4 regions of the Salinactinospora qingdaonensis genome follow, and region 4 is predicted to be linked to each of the others. Evidence: predicted binding sites of a transcription regulator. Region 4 holds the regulator's gene; each other region holds the start of a gene.
The links. Region 4 encodes LexA, which represses DNA repair genes until DNA is damaged. Its sites were predicted from a motif close to TCGAACANNTGTTCGA; they were not measured.

Region 1: a site for LexA is predicted at 2,454-2,469, ahead of ABD848_RS01070 (DUF6504 family protein). Genes of this name have one in related genera too.
Region 2: a site for LexA is predicted at 2,318-2,333, ahead of ABD848_RS06080 (DUF5131 family protein). Genes of this name have one in related genera too.
Region 3: a site for LexA is predicted at 1,566-1,581, ahead of ABD848_RS04305 (DUF6504 family protein). Genes of this name have one in related genera too.

Annotation. Positions count from the first base shown of each region.
Region 1 is NZ_BAABDD010000001.1:252,800-256,980, reverse strand. It holds gene ABD848_RS01080 (SPFH domain-containing protein) at 51-1,157, shown strand; gene ABD848_RS01075 (quinone oxidoreductase family protein) at 1,239-2,204, opposite strand; gene ABD848_RS01070 (DUF6504 family protein) at 2,558-2,848, shown strand; gene ABD848_RS01065 (LLM class flavin-dependent oxidoreductase) at 2,965-3,975, shown strand; gene ABD848_RS01060 (GNAT family N-acetyltransferase) at 4,110-4,181, shown strand, end outside.
Region 2 is NZ_BAABDD010000004.1:139,196-143,376, forward strand. It holds gene ABD848_RS06065 (hypothetical protein) at 1-336, shown strand, start outside; partial or broken gene ABD848_RS06070 (IS110 family transposase) at 363-995, opposite strand; partial or broken gene ABD848_RS06075 (transposase) at 1,177-1,746, opposite strand; gene ABD848_RS06080 (DUF5131 family protein) at 2,451-3,212, shown strand; gene ABD848_RS06085 (three-Cys-motif partner protein TcmP) at 3,280-4,181, shown strand, end outside.
Region 3 is NZ_BAABDD010000003.1:86,593-90,773, forward strand. It holds gene ABD848_RS04295 (YigZ family protein) at 1-607, opposite strand, end outside; gene ABD848_RS04300 (NUDIX hydrolase) at 716-1,183, shown strand; gene ABD848_RS04305 (DUF6504 family protein) at 1,290-1,553, opposite strand; gene ABD848_RS04310 (TetR/AcrR family transcriptional regulator) at 1,964-2,584, shown strand; gene ABD848_RS04315 (FAD-dependent oxidoreductase) at 2,881-4,044, opposite strand.
Region 4 is NZ_BAABDD010000001.1:89,988-94,168, reverse strand. It holds gene ABD848_RS00385 (hypothetical protein) at 1-125, shown strand, start outside; gene ABD848_RS00380 (hypothetical protein) at 413-1,006, shown strand; gene ABD848_RS00375 (alpha/beta hydrolase) at 1,045-2,124, opposite strand; gene lexA (transcriptional repressor LexA) at 2,227-3,009, opposite strand; gene ABD848_RS00365 (LysM peptidoglycan-binding domain-containing protein) at 3,467-3,874, shown strand.

The sequences.
Region 1 (4,181 bases), 160 kb from region 4:
GTGAGCCGTGATTCGGGCCGCGCCCTCGCACCCGTTAAGGCTGGAAAGTGATGTTCGGGATGGAGATTCTGTTCCTCGTCCTCGCGATCATCGTGATCGTCGCCGTCGTATCCACCGTGCGGATCGTGCCGCAGGCACGCGCCTACAACGTCGAGCGGTTCGGTCGCTACCTGCGTACCCTCAACCCGGGCCTGAACTTCATCATCCCGGGAATCGACCGCGTCAACACCAAGTTCGACCTGCGCGAGCAGGTGTTCTCCTCGCGTCCGCAGCCGGTGATCACCGAGGACAACCTCGTCGTCAACATCGATACCGTCCTCTATTACCAGATCACCCACGCCAAGGCAGCCGCCTATGAGGTCGCCGACTATCTACAGGCCATCGACCAGCTCACCGTGACCACGCTACGCAATGTCATCGGCGGCATGGACCTGGAGCGCACGCTGACCTCACGCGAGGAGATCAACTCGCGGCTGCGCGGGGTACTCGACGACGCCACCGGCAAGTGGGGAATCCGGGTCAACCGGGTCGAGATCAAGGCGATCGACCCGCCGCCCACCATTAAGGAGGCGATGGAGAAGCAGATGCGCGCCGAGCGCGACAAGCGGGCGGTCATTCTGCACGCCGAAGGTGAGCGGCAGTCGAAGATCCTCACCGCCGAAGGTGCCCGGCAGCAGTCGATCCTGGAGGCCCAGGGTGAGCAGCAGGCCGCGATCTTGCGTGCCGACGGTGAGGCCAAGGCCGTCGAGCGCGTCTTCCAGGCCGTGCACGCCAACAACGCCGACTCCAAGCTGCTGGCGTACAAGTACCTGGAGACCCTGCCCAGCCTGGCCAACGGCGAGGGCAACACGTTCTGGGTCATTCCCGGGGAGCTGACCCAGGCAGTGCACAACCTCAGCCGTGCCTTCTCCGGTGAGGAGGAGCAGGGTCAGCGTCCGGCGGCCGAGGCCGACGGTCACGGTGAGAGCGAGACCGGTTCGCACGAGGCTGAGGTGCCACAGCAGCTCACCTCCGGCGACCCTCTCCAGCAGCAGTCGGCTATGGCCGCCGCTGACGAGGCCGCCGAACGCGCGGCCGAGGCGGTGGCCGACGCTCGGGCCGAAGCCGAAGCCGCGGCCGGCCCCTCCGCGAGCTCCGAAACCTCCCAGGAGACGTGAGGCCGCCACCGGCACGCTTTGGCGTTCGCGCCCGGAGGGGTCGACCCCTCCGGGCGCGAACGCGGTCGGCGCCGCTGCTGGTCAGAGCAGCAGCAACTTGCCGGTGGTCCGGCGGGCGGCCAGATCCGTGTGGGCCTGAGCGGCCTCGCTCAGGGGGTAGCGGCCTCCCACCCGCACCTCCAGGTCTCCGGCGGCCACCAGTTCGAAGACGTCGGCGGCGCGCTGGAGGAGTTCGCTGCGTTGGGCGATGTAGTGCCCTAGGCTGGGCCGGGTCAGATACACCGAGCCGGCCGTGTTGAGCCGTTGCGGGTCCAACGGTGGCACCGGGCCGCTGGCTTGGCCGAACAGGGCGAGGACGCCGCGCGGGCGCAGGCTGGCCAGGCTCGCCTCGAACGTGTCGGCCCCGACTCCGTCGTAGACCGCGGCCACCCCTTCACCGGCGGTCAGGTCGGCCACCGCGTCGGCGACATCGGCCTCGGTGTAGCGGATGACGTGGTCGACGCCGGCGGCCCGCGCCTGCTCCTCCTTGGCTCGCGTGGAGACGGTTCCGATGACGCGCCCGCCGCGCAGCTTCGCCAGTTGCGCGATCAGCAGCCCGGTACCACCGGCGGCCGCGTGTACGAGTACGGTGTCGCCGGGCTGGATGGGGTAGGTCGAGTGCGTTAGGTACTGCGCGGTCATCCCTTGAAGCAGGGTCGCCGCCGCCTGTTCGGACGTCACTTCGTCGGGGACGGGCGCCACCCGGTTGGCCGGGACGACTGCCCGGTCGGCGTAGGAGCCGGGGTGCATCACCCACGCGCAGCGCTGGCCCACAGCAAGCTCGTCGACCGCTGCCCCTACCGCGCTCACGGTGCCGGCGCCTTCCACCCCCGGCGTGAAGGGGGTTGCTACGGCATAGGCGCCCGAGCGCTGGTAGATGTCGATGAAGTTCACCCCGCGGGCCTCGATGTCGATGCTCACCTCCCCCTGGCCCGGCGTGGGGGCGGCCGTCTCCTTGAGCCGCATGACCTCGGGCTCTCCCGGTTCGTCGATGACGATGGCGCGCATGTATCTCTCCGTATTCACCTGATCGAGCTGCTGCCGCGTGGAAGCGCCCGCACGCCTGCCGGGGCGTGCACCCTTCAGCAGACGCTTGAGCCGCGGCGGTCTTCTCCTACCGTGCCTTGCCTGCGGGACCGCTTCCCGCCGCCCCGCCTGTGGCCGTCGACAACCGGTGAGCGGTGGCTGCTCCCGTGGTGGATTCGGGCGAGCACAGCGGTGGTGGACATCGCTTGGTGGCCCCTGTTCGACTATAATGGGAACACGTGTTCGAATTACGCCTGTTCTTCCCCGCGGGCGCAGCACGCGCATCGGTCATCCTGACGGAGCCCCAGCGCGTGCGTCATCGGTAGGGAGGCTTGGTGAGTCGGAGCTACGGTGCGCCCATCACGGTCGGTCAGCAACAGGGGCGCCCGGTGCGCTTCACATGGGAGGGACGGATTTACACCGTGCATCGCATCATCGACCACTGGGTCGCGCTGCGGTCCCAATGGTCCCCCGAGAGCCAGGAGCGAGCCCCACGGCGCCGCTGCTGGCGCGTGCAGGCGGGAGTGGGCTCCAGCTACGGCGTGTACGAGCTGTATCACGATCTTGCCCTCGACGAGTGGCGGGTCGCGCGGGTGGCGCTGCCGCGCTCCCCGCACCCCTGCTGACCCCTGAAGCCTCGCTCTCCCGCGGGTGCAGGGGTGGCGCGGAATCGCGGGCGCGCCCGTGGCGTTAACGCCACGGGCGCGCCCGCCCGCCCCCATCCCCCAAAGGAGTCACCGCTATGGTCAAGGCCTCCGTCCTCGACTATGTCCTCAGCCCTCCCGAGTTGAGCGCCCACGAGGCTCTCAACGAGGTCGTCGACTCGGCCGTGCTCGTCGAGCAGTTGGGCTACGAACGTCTCTGGTTCTCCGAGCACCACAATTCCGCCGGTCTGGCGTGTAGTGCGCCAGAGTTAGTCATCGGGCGCGTAGCGGCGGCCACCCGCCACATCAGAGTGGGCGCGGGTGGGATCATGCTGCCCAATCACGCTCCGCTGAAGGTCGCCGAGGTCTTCAACACACTGGAGGCCATGTTCCCGCACCGCATCGACCTGGGGCTCGGTCGCGCTCCGGGAACTGACGGCACGACGGCACTCGCGCTGCGCGGCTCCCGCGAAGCCGTTGCCAAGGTCGACTTCGCCGACATGGCCCAGGAGCTCTTCGCTTTCCTCAGCAACGGGTTCCCAGCGGGCCACCCCTTCTGTGAGGTGACAGCCGCGCCGCAGTTGGTCACGCCGCCGCACGTGTGGATGCTGGGTTCCAGCGACTACGGCGCGACCTACGCTGCCGCCCACGGCTTACCGTTCTCGTTCGCCCAGCAGATCAACCCCGACTACACCGTGCCCATGCTGCGGCGCTACCGCGACCACTTCCGCCCCTCGTCACGGCGGTCCACCCCTTACAGCAGCTTCTCGGTGATCGCGTTTGCCACCGAGGACGCCGAGGAGGCAGAGGACTTCGCCGCGTTCTGGGCGTTGCAGATGAGCAAGGTGCGCTCCAACGGGCGCACTCCCACCTCTATGGCTCAGGCCCGCGAGTTCCGCTCTGACTCCCATTATCAATTGACCCGGCGTTCCATGGCTGACCGCATGTTTGTCGGCCAACCCGCCGAGGTCGCCCAGCGGGTACGGGCTGTTGCTGAGCAAGCTCACGCCGACGAGGTCGTCATCGCCACCCCCATGCCCGTGGCCGACGCCCGCAGGCGCAGTTTCGAGTTGTTGGCCGTCGAGTTCGGGCTCAAGCCGCGTGACTGAGACCGCTTCTCGTCACACGAGGCTCTCTGCCCCAGCGACCGGCCGGTGGCCACTGCCGGCCAGCGTCGCTCGCAAGCCCGGGGTTTCGGGGAAATCCGCCGTAGCGCGAAACCACGCTCGCTAGTGTTGAGCAAATGATGGAGCACCTGGGGTGGGCGGTGGAGGACACGATCGCCGGGTTCTGGGCTCTCGGCGGCGAGACACGT
Region 2 (4,181 bases), on a different contig from region 4:
CCTGCGGGAGAACTACTCGCGGATCTAACCGTCATCACCCGCCTCACACTTGACCAAGGCACCACCGTGCTCCTGCTCGGCGGCTGCCTAACCCTCGGTGTGCTCGGCGCCGCCAAGTGCCTCCTCAACGGCGAACGCGGCCAGCGCAACACCACCTACCTGGACGCTTTCGCTTCTGACGGAGACTTCGTAGCCGTCACCACAACCCGCAAGGTCGGCGGCATCACCGACACCCCCGACCTGACCGCCACCGAACCGCTGCTCCTACTTACCCGCGAGCAAACGGGCAGCTTCACCGTCCGCCTGGACAACACCGCCCGCTACGCAGGCCGGTGAACGCCCCCGCGCTGACACCCGGCAAGGGCGTGGGGACGAATGGATTCGACCAGCCGGGAGCGGCCCGCCCGGCGGATGCGTTCCGGGCTCGGGTAGCGCTCCAGGAGCGTGAGCACGGCCGGGTGGTCGGTGCGGGGGCCGAGGACGCGCTCCAGGGCGGGGTGGAGTTGGGTGAGCAGGCCGCGCAGCCGGTTGCGGGTGCGGGTGGCCTCGGCGGCCAGGTCCTCGTCGTGGCCGGCCACCATGTTCAACGCGGCGATCGCCTCGTCGTCGCTGGCCAGGTTGCGCAGGGTTGTGGGGCATCGTCCGGGCCGCGTCGGCGATGACCGCCGCATCACGGGCATCGGTCGTGGCCTGGCCGGGATACAGGTCGGCCACACGCCGCATGGTCAGGTGCGGGCAGGTAGGCCACCGGGCATCCGGCGTCACAGGCCACCGCCAACGGCAAGGCGCCGATGGAGGCGGGCTGGTCGACCACGACCAGCACGTGGCCGTGTTTGGCGGTGAGCGTGTCCAGCACTGCACGGAGTTTGGGTTCTGTTGGGCAGACGCTTGTCCAGCACGGTCTTGCCTGCCGGGGTGAGCCCGTGGGCGTGGTGTTCGCCTTTGCCGACGTCCAGGCCGAGGTAGACGCCGATCCTGTCAGGGGTGTCCATCATGGTGGGTTGCCTATCTGCGCTGTTCCTGGCCTCGCCTGGGCACCGTCTGCCGGCATCCACATGACGAAGATCCTGCCCATAGGGGCGGATCGTGCTTCTATCAGCGGTCTGGTGGTGCCTCTGGTGCCCGGTGACACCACCCCCAGATCATGGACGACAGGGGGGAATCTCAATGGCCGTGTCAAGTCGTAGTTGGCCTGACCGGTGCGTTGTGCTCGAAGAACCGGCCATCACGCAGCAGCGCCCACAGCACGTCCACCAGCCTGCGTGCCAGCGCCGGCAGCGCCTGCGTGTGCCGCATCCGCTCGCCACGTTTGCGCTGATAGAACGTTCTCGACGGGCCGTGGGCGGCGATCGAGGACAACGCGTCCATGGAGAACACCCGGCGCACTCGGCGGTTGTAGCGCTTCGGGCGTCGAAGGTTGCCGCTTACCCGACCCGAATCCTTGGCCACCGGGGCCAACCCGGCATAAGAGGCGAGTTTGCCCGAGTGGGCGAAGGCAGCCACGTCGCCGCCGGTGACGACGATGAACTCCGCGCCCAAGATGGGCCCCATCCCGGGCAGGGACTCGATGATCTGCGCGTGAGGATTGGACCGGAACACGCTGGCGATGGTCTTATCCAGCTCTTTGCGCTCACGGTCCAGCTCCAGCAGCTTGGCGGCCAGGCGCTTAATGAGCGCGGCGGTGCTGTCCTGGCTGGCCAGGACGATGGCCTGGGCCTGGGCCGCCTCCAGGGCGCCGGCGGCGATCCCGGCGGTGTCGGGCCGGTGGGTGCCGTGCTCATGCAGGTGGGCGATGAGTCCCGGCTCACCGGCGGCGCGGATCTCCTCGGGCGTGGTGAAGGCGGTGAGCAGGACCAGCGGCGAGCGCTTGGCGTAGTCGAATGCGCGCTCCAATCCGGGAAAGATCGCCCCGAGCAGGCCGCGCAGCCGGTTGACGCCGCGCACCCAGTCGCCGGCCAGGCGGCGGTGGTTGAGATCGGTCTTCATGATCCTCAGCGACGCGGAGGTCACCCCGATCTCAGGCCCTCGGGCATGTCACTGTAAGAGCAGGTCGGCCTGGCCGTACCGAGCCACCAACCCCCACCTCTGAGGGAATCATCAGAGGTGCCCAGCGGCTCATCCTTGCCCTCGACAAGCTCGACTTCGAACTATGCTGACCGGCCGCGATGACCCGTCAGTGGTGGTCACTGGGCAGCGCTGGGGCGAAACGCTGCCTCTGAACCCCCGGCTGGGGAGGGTTACGGCCACCAGGATCGCCGCCCTAACTGAAACCGGTTGGCCAAAACTCTTACGAACCCTGGCCTTCTCTTGTTATTCTGCGAACAGTTGTTCGATGGTTGCTGGTTTTTTGATTAGGGCGGCAGCGGCGGAGCCAGCGTGGTTGGGTTGTTCCAGCTTTGGTTGATGCTGCTCGTCAGACGTTGTTTTCGATATGAAGGGTTGGGCTCGCTGTGGCTGACAGAAGCTCGATTGAGTGGACCGAGGCCACCTGGAACCCCACCACCGGTTGCGACCGGGTCGCTTCCGGGTGCGACAACTGCTATGCCTTGGCTCTGGCCAAACGTCTGAAGGCCATGGGAGCCGGCAAATACCAAAACGATGGTGATCCTCGCACGTCAGGCCCGGGCTTTGGTGTCACGATCCACCCCGAGTCGCTCGATATCCCGCGTCGTTGGAAGTCGTCGCGTGTGGTCTTCGTGAACTCGATGAGCGACCTGTTTCACGCGAAGGTCCCCAAAGACTTCGTCCACCAGGTATTCCAGGTGATGGCGGAGACTCCGCAGCACACCTACCAGATCCTCACCAAGCGCTCGCACCGTTTGGCTCGTCTCGCGTCTGAGTTGGTGTGGCCCCCTAACGTCTGGATGGGGGTCTCAGTGGAATCCGCCGACGTCCTCGATCGGGCCGACCACCTACGCGAGGTTCCCGCGGCCGTGCGGTTCCTCTCCTGTGAACCGTTGCTTGGACCGCTGCCGCGTCTCGATCTCACCGGGATCGACTGGGTGATCGCAGGGGGAGAAAGCGGCCCTCACCATAGGCCGGTGCACCCGGACTGGGTGCGCGGTCTCCGCGACCACTGCGCCGAGCAGGGCAGCGCGTTCTTCTTCAAGCAGTGGGGGGGACGCACTCCGAAGACGGGCGGCCGGGTACTCGACGGCCGTACATGGGACGAGCGCCCTTCCCACGCTGCCCAGGCTTGCTTGTCAAGGTGACCATTTAGCCTCTTCCGGCCACATGAGACATTGTTGGCCTGGTGTCATATGTTCATAATGCTTAGGTATGGCGGTCCCCGAAAAGGCTGTGTGGAAACTTAGCCCGCATACAGAAGCAAAGCACGCGATGCTGCGTAGCTACCTGGAGACGTGGCTGGCAAAGCTTGCCGGAACACGAGGAATCCCTCCCCTCACCTATGCCGAAGGCTTTGCGGGACCGGGGGTCTATGAGGGGGAAAAACCAGGTTCTCCGGTGATCGCCCTCGACGTCTTCCTCAAGCAAGCCCACCGTCTGCGACGCGACCAGCACCTCAACGTCTTGCTGATCGAGGAAGACGCCAGACGGGTGGAGGAACTCCGCCGTCAGGTGGCAGCAAAGCTGGCTCCCCATGGAGGTTCGCATCCTAAGCTCAACGTGACCATCCAGCACGCTGACGCCAGCGCCTTGTTGTCCGACCTCACCGAAGAATCACGTAGAGACGAGCCATTCTTCGCGTTTCTCGATGGGTGGGGTGGGCCAGACCACATTCCGTTTGAAACGGCACGTCACGTCGCTCAACGCCGCGGGGGCGAGGTGCTTGTCACGTTTGAAGCCAGCCATCTTTGGCGCTTCGTCGATGACGAGGAACGCGCTGAGGTTGGGGACCGGTGCTTTGGCAGTCAAGAGTGGCGTGATGTAAAAAACCAGCCTTCGAACAAGAAGCAGAAATTTTTGATTGATGCTTATCAAAAATCTCTCAAGCGGGCTGGGTTTGAATATGTTACGTCTTTTGAGATGATCCTCCCTAAAAAGAGTCGCTTGCATCTGGTCTTTGGAACCAAGCATATCGAAGGCTTGCGAGTGATGAAGAAGGCCATGTGGAAGGTCGATCCACACCAGGGAGGAGTCTTCCATGATCCACGATTCCCAGGACAGCTCTCCTTGGATCTTGAAGCTCAAGCCGATCTATCTCACCTGCGTAAGGTCAT
Region 3 (4,181 bases), on a different contig from region 4:
CCTCGCACAGGGCCGCCCCACCGGTCCACTCGGCCAGCCGCGCCCGGAAGTCGGAGAGCTCGGTCTCGGCAAGAGCGAGGTCGACGCGCACGTCGGCGCCGTAATCCACCTCCAGCACCCGGTAACCGGAGTCGCGCAGGTCGCTCTCCAGCCGCCCGGCGTGGGTGTAGTCGACGAGTACGGACACCACCAGCAGGTTGCGCCGCAGCAACGTTCCCACCGCCCCGATCCCGGCCGAGACCGCGTTGCCGTAGGCCCGGATCAGCCCGCCGGCGCCGAGTTTCACGCCGCCGAAGTAGCGGGTGACAACGGCCACGGTGTCGGTCAGCTCCCGCTGGCGCAGAACCTCCAGCATGGGGACACCGGCCGTCCCCGAGGGTTCGCCGTCGTCGCTGGAACGCTGGATCTGCCCTTCAGCTCCGATGACGTAGGCGGTGCAGTTATGGGTGGCGTTCCAGTGCCGTCTGCGCCGCTCGGCGATGAACGCGCGGGCCTGCTCCTCGGTCTCCACTCGCGCGAGCGCGCAGATGAACCGGGACTTTTTGATGTCGAGTTCGTGTTCGCCGTCGCGCTGGATCGTTCTCGTGGCTCCCCCTCGGATGGGCATGGGACCGCCATGACGGCCCGGAGTCAACGTTGTACTTCGAGACCGCTACCGAACACAACCGGCGGTTCCGAGAGGGGCCTGCCAGGGGCGGGAGACTACGGTTGGGGCATGCCCACCCCAGAGTTCATCCTCCGATTGCGCGAACACATCGGGCATCAACTGCTGTGGCTGACCGGAGTGACCGCTGTCGTCATCGACGGCGACAGCCGCATCCTGCTCCACCGCAGGGCCGACGACGGCCACTGGGCACCCCCGGGCGGCATCGTGGAACCGGGAGAGCAGCCCGCCGCGGCACTGGTGCGCGAGGTTTACGAGGAGACCGGCGTACACGTAGTCGCCGAGCGGGTGGCCAGTGTGGTGACCGAACCGCCCTTCACCTACGCCAACCAAGACGAAGTGCAGTTTCTCGATATCGCGTTCCGGTGTCGCCCGATCGGCGGCGAGGTGACCCCGGGCAGTGACGAGTCACTGGAGGTGGCCTGGTTCAAGCCAGACGAGCTTCCCGCGATGAACGAGCGCGTCATGCGCCGGATTCGGCACGCCCGGCAGGAGGGGCCGGCCTGGTTCAGCGGGTGAGCCGACCTGCCGGCCTCGCGAGACGAGCCGATGCCGGGTGGCGAGCGCGCGGCGCGACGGTGCCCGCCGCGCCGCGCCTACGGTTGGGCGCCCCTGCGCGGGGCACTCACCAGAACCGGCGAACGATCCAGTGGTTGGTGGCGGTGTCCAGCGTGAGGTCGGCGATGTTGGCCTGTCCGCCATCGGACTCCGCGGCCACACGTACCAGGCAAAAGTCCGGGCGATCCGGTGTGTTGTCTCCCCCCTCGGACTGCGAGTTCCACCTGCCGATGACCCGTCGCACCCGGTACATGTGCCCTCGCCACGCGAAAAGGGCGGGCTGGCCGGCAGTGGTCGATCTGACGTCGATCCGTTCGTTGTAGAGACTCACGACACCAGTATATCGAACGTCCGTTCGAAAAGGCGGGGAATTGGCCGCACGAACCGTTCCCCCACCCTAGGGCGCGCGGCGGCGAGCACTGGCGCCATCCCCGGCCACACAAAGCGAGCCACCTCACCTGACCTCGAACAACGCCACACAAGAAGGAGTAACCGACCCTCATCTCGGGCGTGTCGCGACAGGTCCCACCTCTCCCAGCGGTGAAAGTGGCACCACACCGTTAACCGACTAGGTGGTATGACATGTGGAATACCCTGGAGAACGCGCAACCGCGCGCCGCCGGGTGCACAGGGAGACGTCCGGGCTGACGGACGCCCGTGGGGGCACACCCCTCGCCCCCCGGACCCGGTGGTCACGACGGCCAGCCACGGGGCCGTCGTCCGGACTTCTGGGAGGGACATATGGCGGTTTCGTCAGAACGACGCACGTCCCCAACGGCGGACCACTCCGCCAACTCCGTTCCTGGGCGCCTGCTATCGGCGGCGACACAACTGTTCGCCGAGCGCGGCTTCGAGCGTACCTCCGTCCAAGAACTGGTGGAGCGGGCCGGCGTCACCAAGGGCGCAATGTATCACTACTATGCGTCTAAGGACGATCTTCTCTTCGCGATCTACGAGCGGGTGCTGTCGATGCAGACCCGCCGGCTCCACGAGTTCGCTGACGGCCCGGGCACGCTACAGGAACGACTGCGCGGAGCCGCGGCCGACGTCGTCAAAACCACGCTGGAGAACCTCGACGACGCGGCGATCTTCTTCCGCTCGCTGCACATGCTCTCCGCCGACCGGCAGGCGTCCATACGCAAGGAGCGCCGCCGCTACCACGAACGCTTCCGCGCGATGATCGAAGAGGGACAGAGCGAGGGAATCTTCCGCACTGACATACCCCCCGACATCATCGTCAACCAGTACTTCGGTGCGGTACACCACCTGAGCACCTGGTACCACGCCGACGGCGAGCTGAGCAACGCCGATATCGGCGGCTATTTCGCCGAGATGCTGATGACGAGCCTGCGCCCCGATTAGGTGCTGTTTTCGGGGGGCGGCGAGGGCGGGCGGTGGGCGCGAGCGGGCACCCCGCGGGCTGGCGAGATCACATAGCGATCGAGGCACGAGTCGACGAAGACCCCCACCCAGCCGCCCGAAAAACAGCACCATTAGGGCCGCGCATGGGGCGGGTCCACGCTGGCCCGCCCTGAGGCGCACCGCTTGGGAAGGGCCGGTTGCGGTGCCGCATGGCACCGGCAGGCACGTGCCCCGCCCGGTCGTGCCCCGCCCGCGGGCCGTGCGCCGAGACCTGCGCGGCCGTTGCGCCTCGGGGCTCACAGCCGCTCGGCGAGATCGCGGGAGAGGGTGGCGTTTTGCTGGGCGAAGAACCGTTCGAGGATGGGGGTGCGCACGAGCGCGTTGCGCAGCGCACCCACGAGCGGGTTACCGGTGAGGATCAGCCGTTGCATGAGCGCGGCCTCGCGCATGAACCTGCGGATCGGGGCACGGCGCCGCCGCGTGAAACCGGCGAGTTCACTGTGGGAGGCGTCGGGGGTGAGGCCGCCGCGGAGCTGGTCGGCCAGCACCCAGGCGTCCTCCAAGGCCAGCGAGGCGCCCATGCCGACGATGGGGTGGAGCGCGTGGGCGGCGTCGCCGACGAGGACCACTCTGCCGGCGTCGAAGCCCGAGAGCCGCACTTCGCGATTGCGGTCGAAGAACACGTCGCCGCCTTCGGCCGCGACGGCGCGCAGGATGTCGGACAGGCCCCACTCGTTGGTGATCTCTCGCAGATGTCCGAGAGGGTTGTCGGGGATAAGCCCCGGCGGTGACGGAGCCGCCACTGTGGCCATGCGGTGGCCGGTGATGCCACCGATGAGCACTGCCTTGCCGTCCTTGCCCCAAAGCTCGGTGAAGCCGTCGGTCATGTCGACGGTGGTGGGCACCCAGAATGCCCAGGCCGCGGTGCCCAGATCGCGCGAGGAGCGCCCGAAGACGATCTCGCGCACCTGGGAGTGCACCCCGTCGGCGCCCACGAGCACATCGGCGCGTTCCTTCTCGCCATCGGACCAGGTGACGGTGACCCCGGTGGCGTCCTGTCGGACGTCGCGCAGGGTGGTGTCCAGCCGGACCGCCTCGGCGGGGACGCCTTCGCGCAGTGCCTCGTGGAGATCGGCGCGGTGGATGACGGTGAAGGGCCGGCGCGCGGCAGAGCCCACACTGGGGTCTGCCCAGGTGCGCTGCGGGGAGAAGCTGCGGAGCCGTCGCCCGTCCGCGTCACGCACCTCCCAGTGGTGGACCGCGACCCCTGCGGCGGCGGCGCTCTCCGCGGCCCCAGCACGTTCGAGAACCTGCCAAGCGTTGCTCCACAGCACGATCCCGTAGCCGCGCCGGTCGAACCGCGGTGCGCGATCGGCCAGCCGCACCTCGTGGCCGTCTTGGCGCAGCAGCCGGTAGAGGCTCATGCCGGCGAGACCGGCGCCAACGATGAGAACACGCATAGCCTCGACCTCCGGGGCTGGGTCGGCAATCGGGTGGCGTGCCTGGTACGGGCATGCCGGCGGCCGTTATGGCCGATCTGCCCAGTACGCGGGGCCGCACGCGGTCCCGGTGAGCGCGGGGACCGTTCGCCGTCGCC
Region 4 (4,181 bases):
GGTGTACCTGCTGCCTGCTGTTTCTGGTGATCGGGCTCGTCTTCTTCGCCGCGGCCGGATACATCCTCCTTTTCCACTCGGTGGAGGTGGGTCGGCTCCTGGGGGAGCTGTTCGGTCGAGGGTGAGGCTCGTCCGTGGCCACGGTGTCGGTGGCCGCTTTTAGGTTGGACGCGAGCCACCCCCACATGCCAACGAGAGAAAGGTGCTGATGGCCCAGCCACCCCCCGCCGGACCGCCAGCGGACCCTCCCGGGCAACCACCCCCGCCTCCCGGGGACACGCCTGCCGGTGGCCCGCCCCCCTCATTTCCTCCTCCTGCCTCCCAGGGAGCTGCCTTCCCCATCCCCGCGGCCACCCCCTCCATTGGTTCGGCACCCAAGAAGAGCAACCGTGGTTGCACGATCGTGATGATCGTGGCCGTTGCTGTAGCGGGAGTGATCCTGATCGCCTTCGTCGTGGGCGTGGGGTTGCTGATCGAGAGCGGACGCAGTTCCGGTCACGTCTACAGCGCGCTGCCGGAGTGCTCAGTTGTCGAGGGCGAGGCCCTGGGCCGACTGGTTCCCCGGCACGACCGGGTGATCGATGAGAAACTGACGGCCTCGACCGACCCGCAGGCCCCGCAGTCGTGGGAGGCGCGCCAGTGCCAGTGGAGCACCCCCAAGGACAGCCGCCGGGTCCCCTCCGACGCCCTCGTCCTGCTCTCCCGCTACGAGGATCAGTTCGGGATCTCGGGGCAAGATGCCGCTTCCCAAGATCTAGCGCAGCGATCCGAGCAGTTCGACACTTCGGCGCTGGATGACCTGGGAGATGAAGCTCTCACCTGGTATGACTCGCAAAACGAGGCTGGGTGTGTGGGCACACGGCTATCCAACCTGGTGTTCTCGATCTGCTACACCTCGGCTACCAACTACTACTACACCGAGACTCTGCCCCCCGATGAGGCCATCGCTGAGGCGGAGAAGCTGACCCGCGAGGTCGTTGCCACGGTGCGCGACAGCGGCTCTTGAGCGCCGATGTGACCCGGCCTCTCGCGCGCCGGGTCACATCACAGGCTCTCGTTGAGGAACCGCCTGACCGCGGGGGCGACGTCGGGGGAGAAGGGACGGTCCTCATCGAGCACAGCGGCGCCGGGGGAGTCGTCGTACATGCGCAGGATGTGGTCGGCGCCTTCGAGATCGACTCGCCGCGCGTTGGACAACCCTGTCATGAGCCGGTCAACTTCGGATTCGGTGACCTGGGAGTCGGCTGTTCCCCACAGCACGAGAGAGTTCACCTCCGAGGGCACCTGCTGCGCTAGGCGTACGGGGTCCATGGCGTCGATCTGGCGCAGGAACGGTGCGACGCTGGGGTTGAACAGCGGCTCGATCTGCGGAGGAAGGTCCTCGGGCAGCGACTCTCCGGCGCGGAGGCGCGCAACCGAGTACCGGGTGTCAGAGAGCCACTTCGTCGCCGTGGGGGCGTCCAGTGCTCCCTGGCTTTCGGCGGTGCGGATTCGTTCGGTCAGTTGGCGATCGATGAGGTCGAGGTAGCGGTCGCCGACCGGTGCGACGAGGATGAGCCCGGTGGGCGGGTGCTCGTCGATGACGTGGGTAGAGCGCAGCGCGAAGATGCTGCCCTCGCTGTGTCCGACCACCAGCAGCCGGGAGGTGTCGATTTCGGGTTGGGAGGCGAGGCGGGCGTAGGCGTGGATCATCTCGCTCTCGAACACGTCGTAGCCGACCGGCTCGTCGGGGGAGCGAGAGGCGTGGCCGGTTTCGCCGGAGCCGAGTTTGTCGTAGCGCAGTGAGGCCACGCCCGCCTGCGCCAGGACCCGCGCGAGGTTGGCGTTGGTGTCGGCGTTGGGGCGGGCCTCGCTGTTGCCGTCGCGGTCGGTGGGGCCACTGCCGGAGATGATCAGCGCGCCGGGAAGCGGGCCGTCGGCGTTGTCGGGAACGGCGAAGGTTCCGTGCAGCGTGTCCGGGCCGCTGGTGAAAGTGATGTCGTGTTCGGTTACCGCGGGCGCCGGAGCGGGGGAGGTGGTCTGGGACGGCGGGTCTCCCTGTGGCGCGCAGCCGGTCACGAACAGAGCGAGACAGCCCAGAGCCAGGACGAGGCAGCGGCGTATTACGGCCAGAGAGCGCGACATGTCCCCTACCGTAGTCCGCGCTGGAGCCACCCGTTGCGGCGCCACTGTCTCGGGCTGATTCGCCCTGAGGTCACGGGAGTGTGCCGAATTGAAGCGAAGGCGTTACACCTTGCGCAGTACCGCGACGACCTTGCCGAGAATGGTCGCCTGGTCGCCGCTGATGGGCTGGTACTCCTCGTTGCGTGGCAGCAGCCAGACATGGTCGCCGTCGCGTTTGAACGCCTTGACCGTGGCCTCGTCATCGATGAGGGCGGCCACGATGTCGCCGTTGTTGGCCTCGGGCTGTTGACGGACAACGACCAGGTCACCGTCGTTGATGGCGGCTTCGACCATGGAGTCGCCGACCACGTTGAGCATGAACAGCCGGCCCTCGCCCACAAGCTGCTTGGGCAGCGTGAAGACGTCCTCGACGGACTCCTCGGCCAGCACCGGCCCGCCGGCGGCGATGCGCCCCAGCACGGGAACGTCGGTCGAGCGCTCGGCATCGGCGGCGTGATCGAAGTGCAACTCGTCCCATGAGCGCACGGGGGGCTGGCCCGGAATGCGAATTTCCACCGCACGTGGGCGGTTCTGATCGCGGTGCAGGTAGCCCTTACGTTGCAACACCTTCAATTGGTGCGCGACACTAGAAGGGCTCGACAGCCCCACCGCGTCACCGATCTCCCGGATGGACGGCGGGTAGCCACGTTGCTGCACGTAACGATGGATGACGTTCAGGACACTCTGCTGACGATCCGTGAGTTTCGGAGTGGCGTCCGACTGTGTCGTTGAGGTCTGCTCGGCGTCGGTCCCCCCCGCGCCGATATCAGTGGCAGTGGGCCGGAGTGCGGTGACGGCCTTTCCACCCGTGTGAGGTTCCTGCGTCACGTGGTTCTCCTCCGGCACGTCCGGCCTCCTCGGCGGGTCGGTGTGGGGTGTCAGGCGTCCACCGCCATCGGCGGTGTGACAGCGGTATCTCGATGCGATGTCGTGCGCGCGACGAGGTCGGTGTATCGCAAGTACAGCGTGTCCAAGGTTAGTGCCCTAACAGAGCGATATCAAACAAACGTTCGAGATGGTGCTGAAAAATTCGTCAGGATACGGTAGTAATCGAACGTCAGTTCTATTGGGTTCGCGTTCAAAGGTGAAGACAGTGTGTACAGTCGGATCTGCGTCCGCGGCTGCCGCCGTGCCCGAGGCACCGTTGCCCCCAAAAAACCTAGGCCCCGGTCATGATCCCGCTGGGGCGGATCGTCGCTCGCCGTCACACGCCCAGCGTTCCGTGCTGCGGGTGGTTCACTCCGCGCCCGAGACCGAGGTTTACGACTGGTCCGTTGACGTCCCCGAGTGGGCGGGAGGAGCCGTGAGCACCCCCAGCGGCGGTTCGTCCGCCACAATCCTGCCCTCCGTCGAAGGGCTGCCCGATCTCTCCGCGCCTCCTTCCCCTCCCCGCGGTCCGCGGTTGACCCGTCGCGGTCGTCTCGTGCTCGTCAGCGCGCTGGCTACCGCGCTCACGGCGGGCTTCGCGCTCACGGTGGTGCTGACCATGGCGCTTGGGACCTCCGCGGCCGGAGCCTCCACCGAGTCAGATGAGCTCGACACCTCATCGTCGACGATCGTGGTCGAAGACGGTGACACGTTGTGGGAGATCGCGCAGCGAATACGCCCCAACCACGACCCCCGCAGCACGGTTTACGAGCTCGTCGAGATCAACGACCTCAGCGACACCAGAATCGACCCGGGCCAAGTGCTGCTACTGCCCTCCTCCTGACCTCAGCCCCGGCGGCATCGCATCGGTGTGGCGCCGCGCGATGGCCGGCACCCATGCGACATGGGACAGCAGAGGTTGCCCTCCCACCCCCCTCGCGCTCGTGGGAAGTTTCACCTGGGCGGCCTAAGCCGACACGCTCAGGCGCGCCGCCTCGCCAAACCTGCCTGACTCCGCCATGATGACCTGCACTTCAACCGCGACGACCGGTGGTTTCCGGCGGCCGACGGCTCGACAGTGAAGGTAATTTCCCCACAATATCTAGTGGGCTACTGGAACAACCCACCCAGAAATTGTGCTTTAGTGGGTG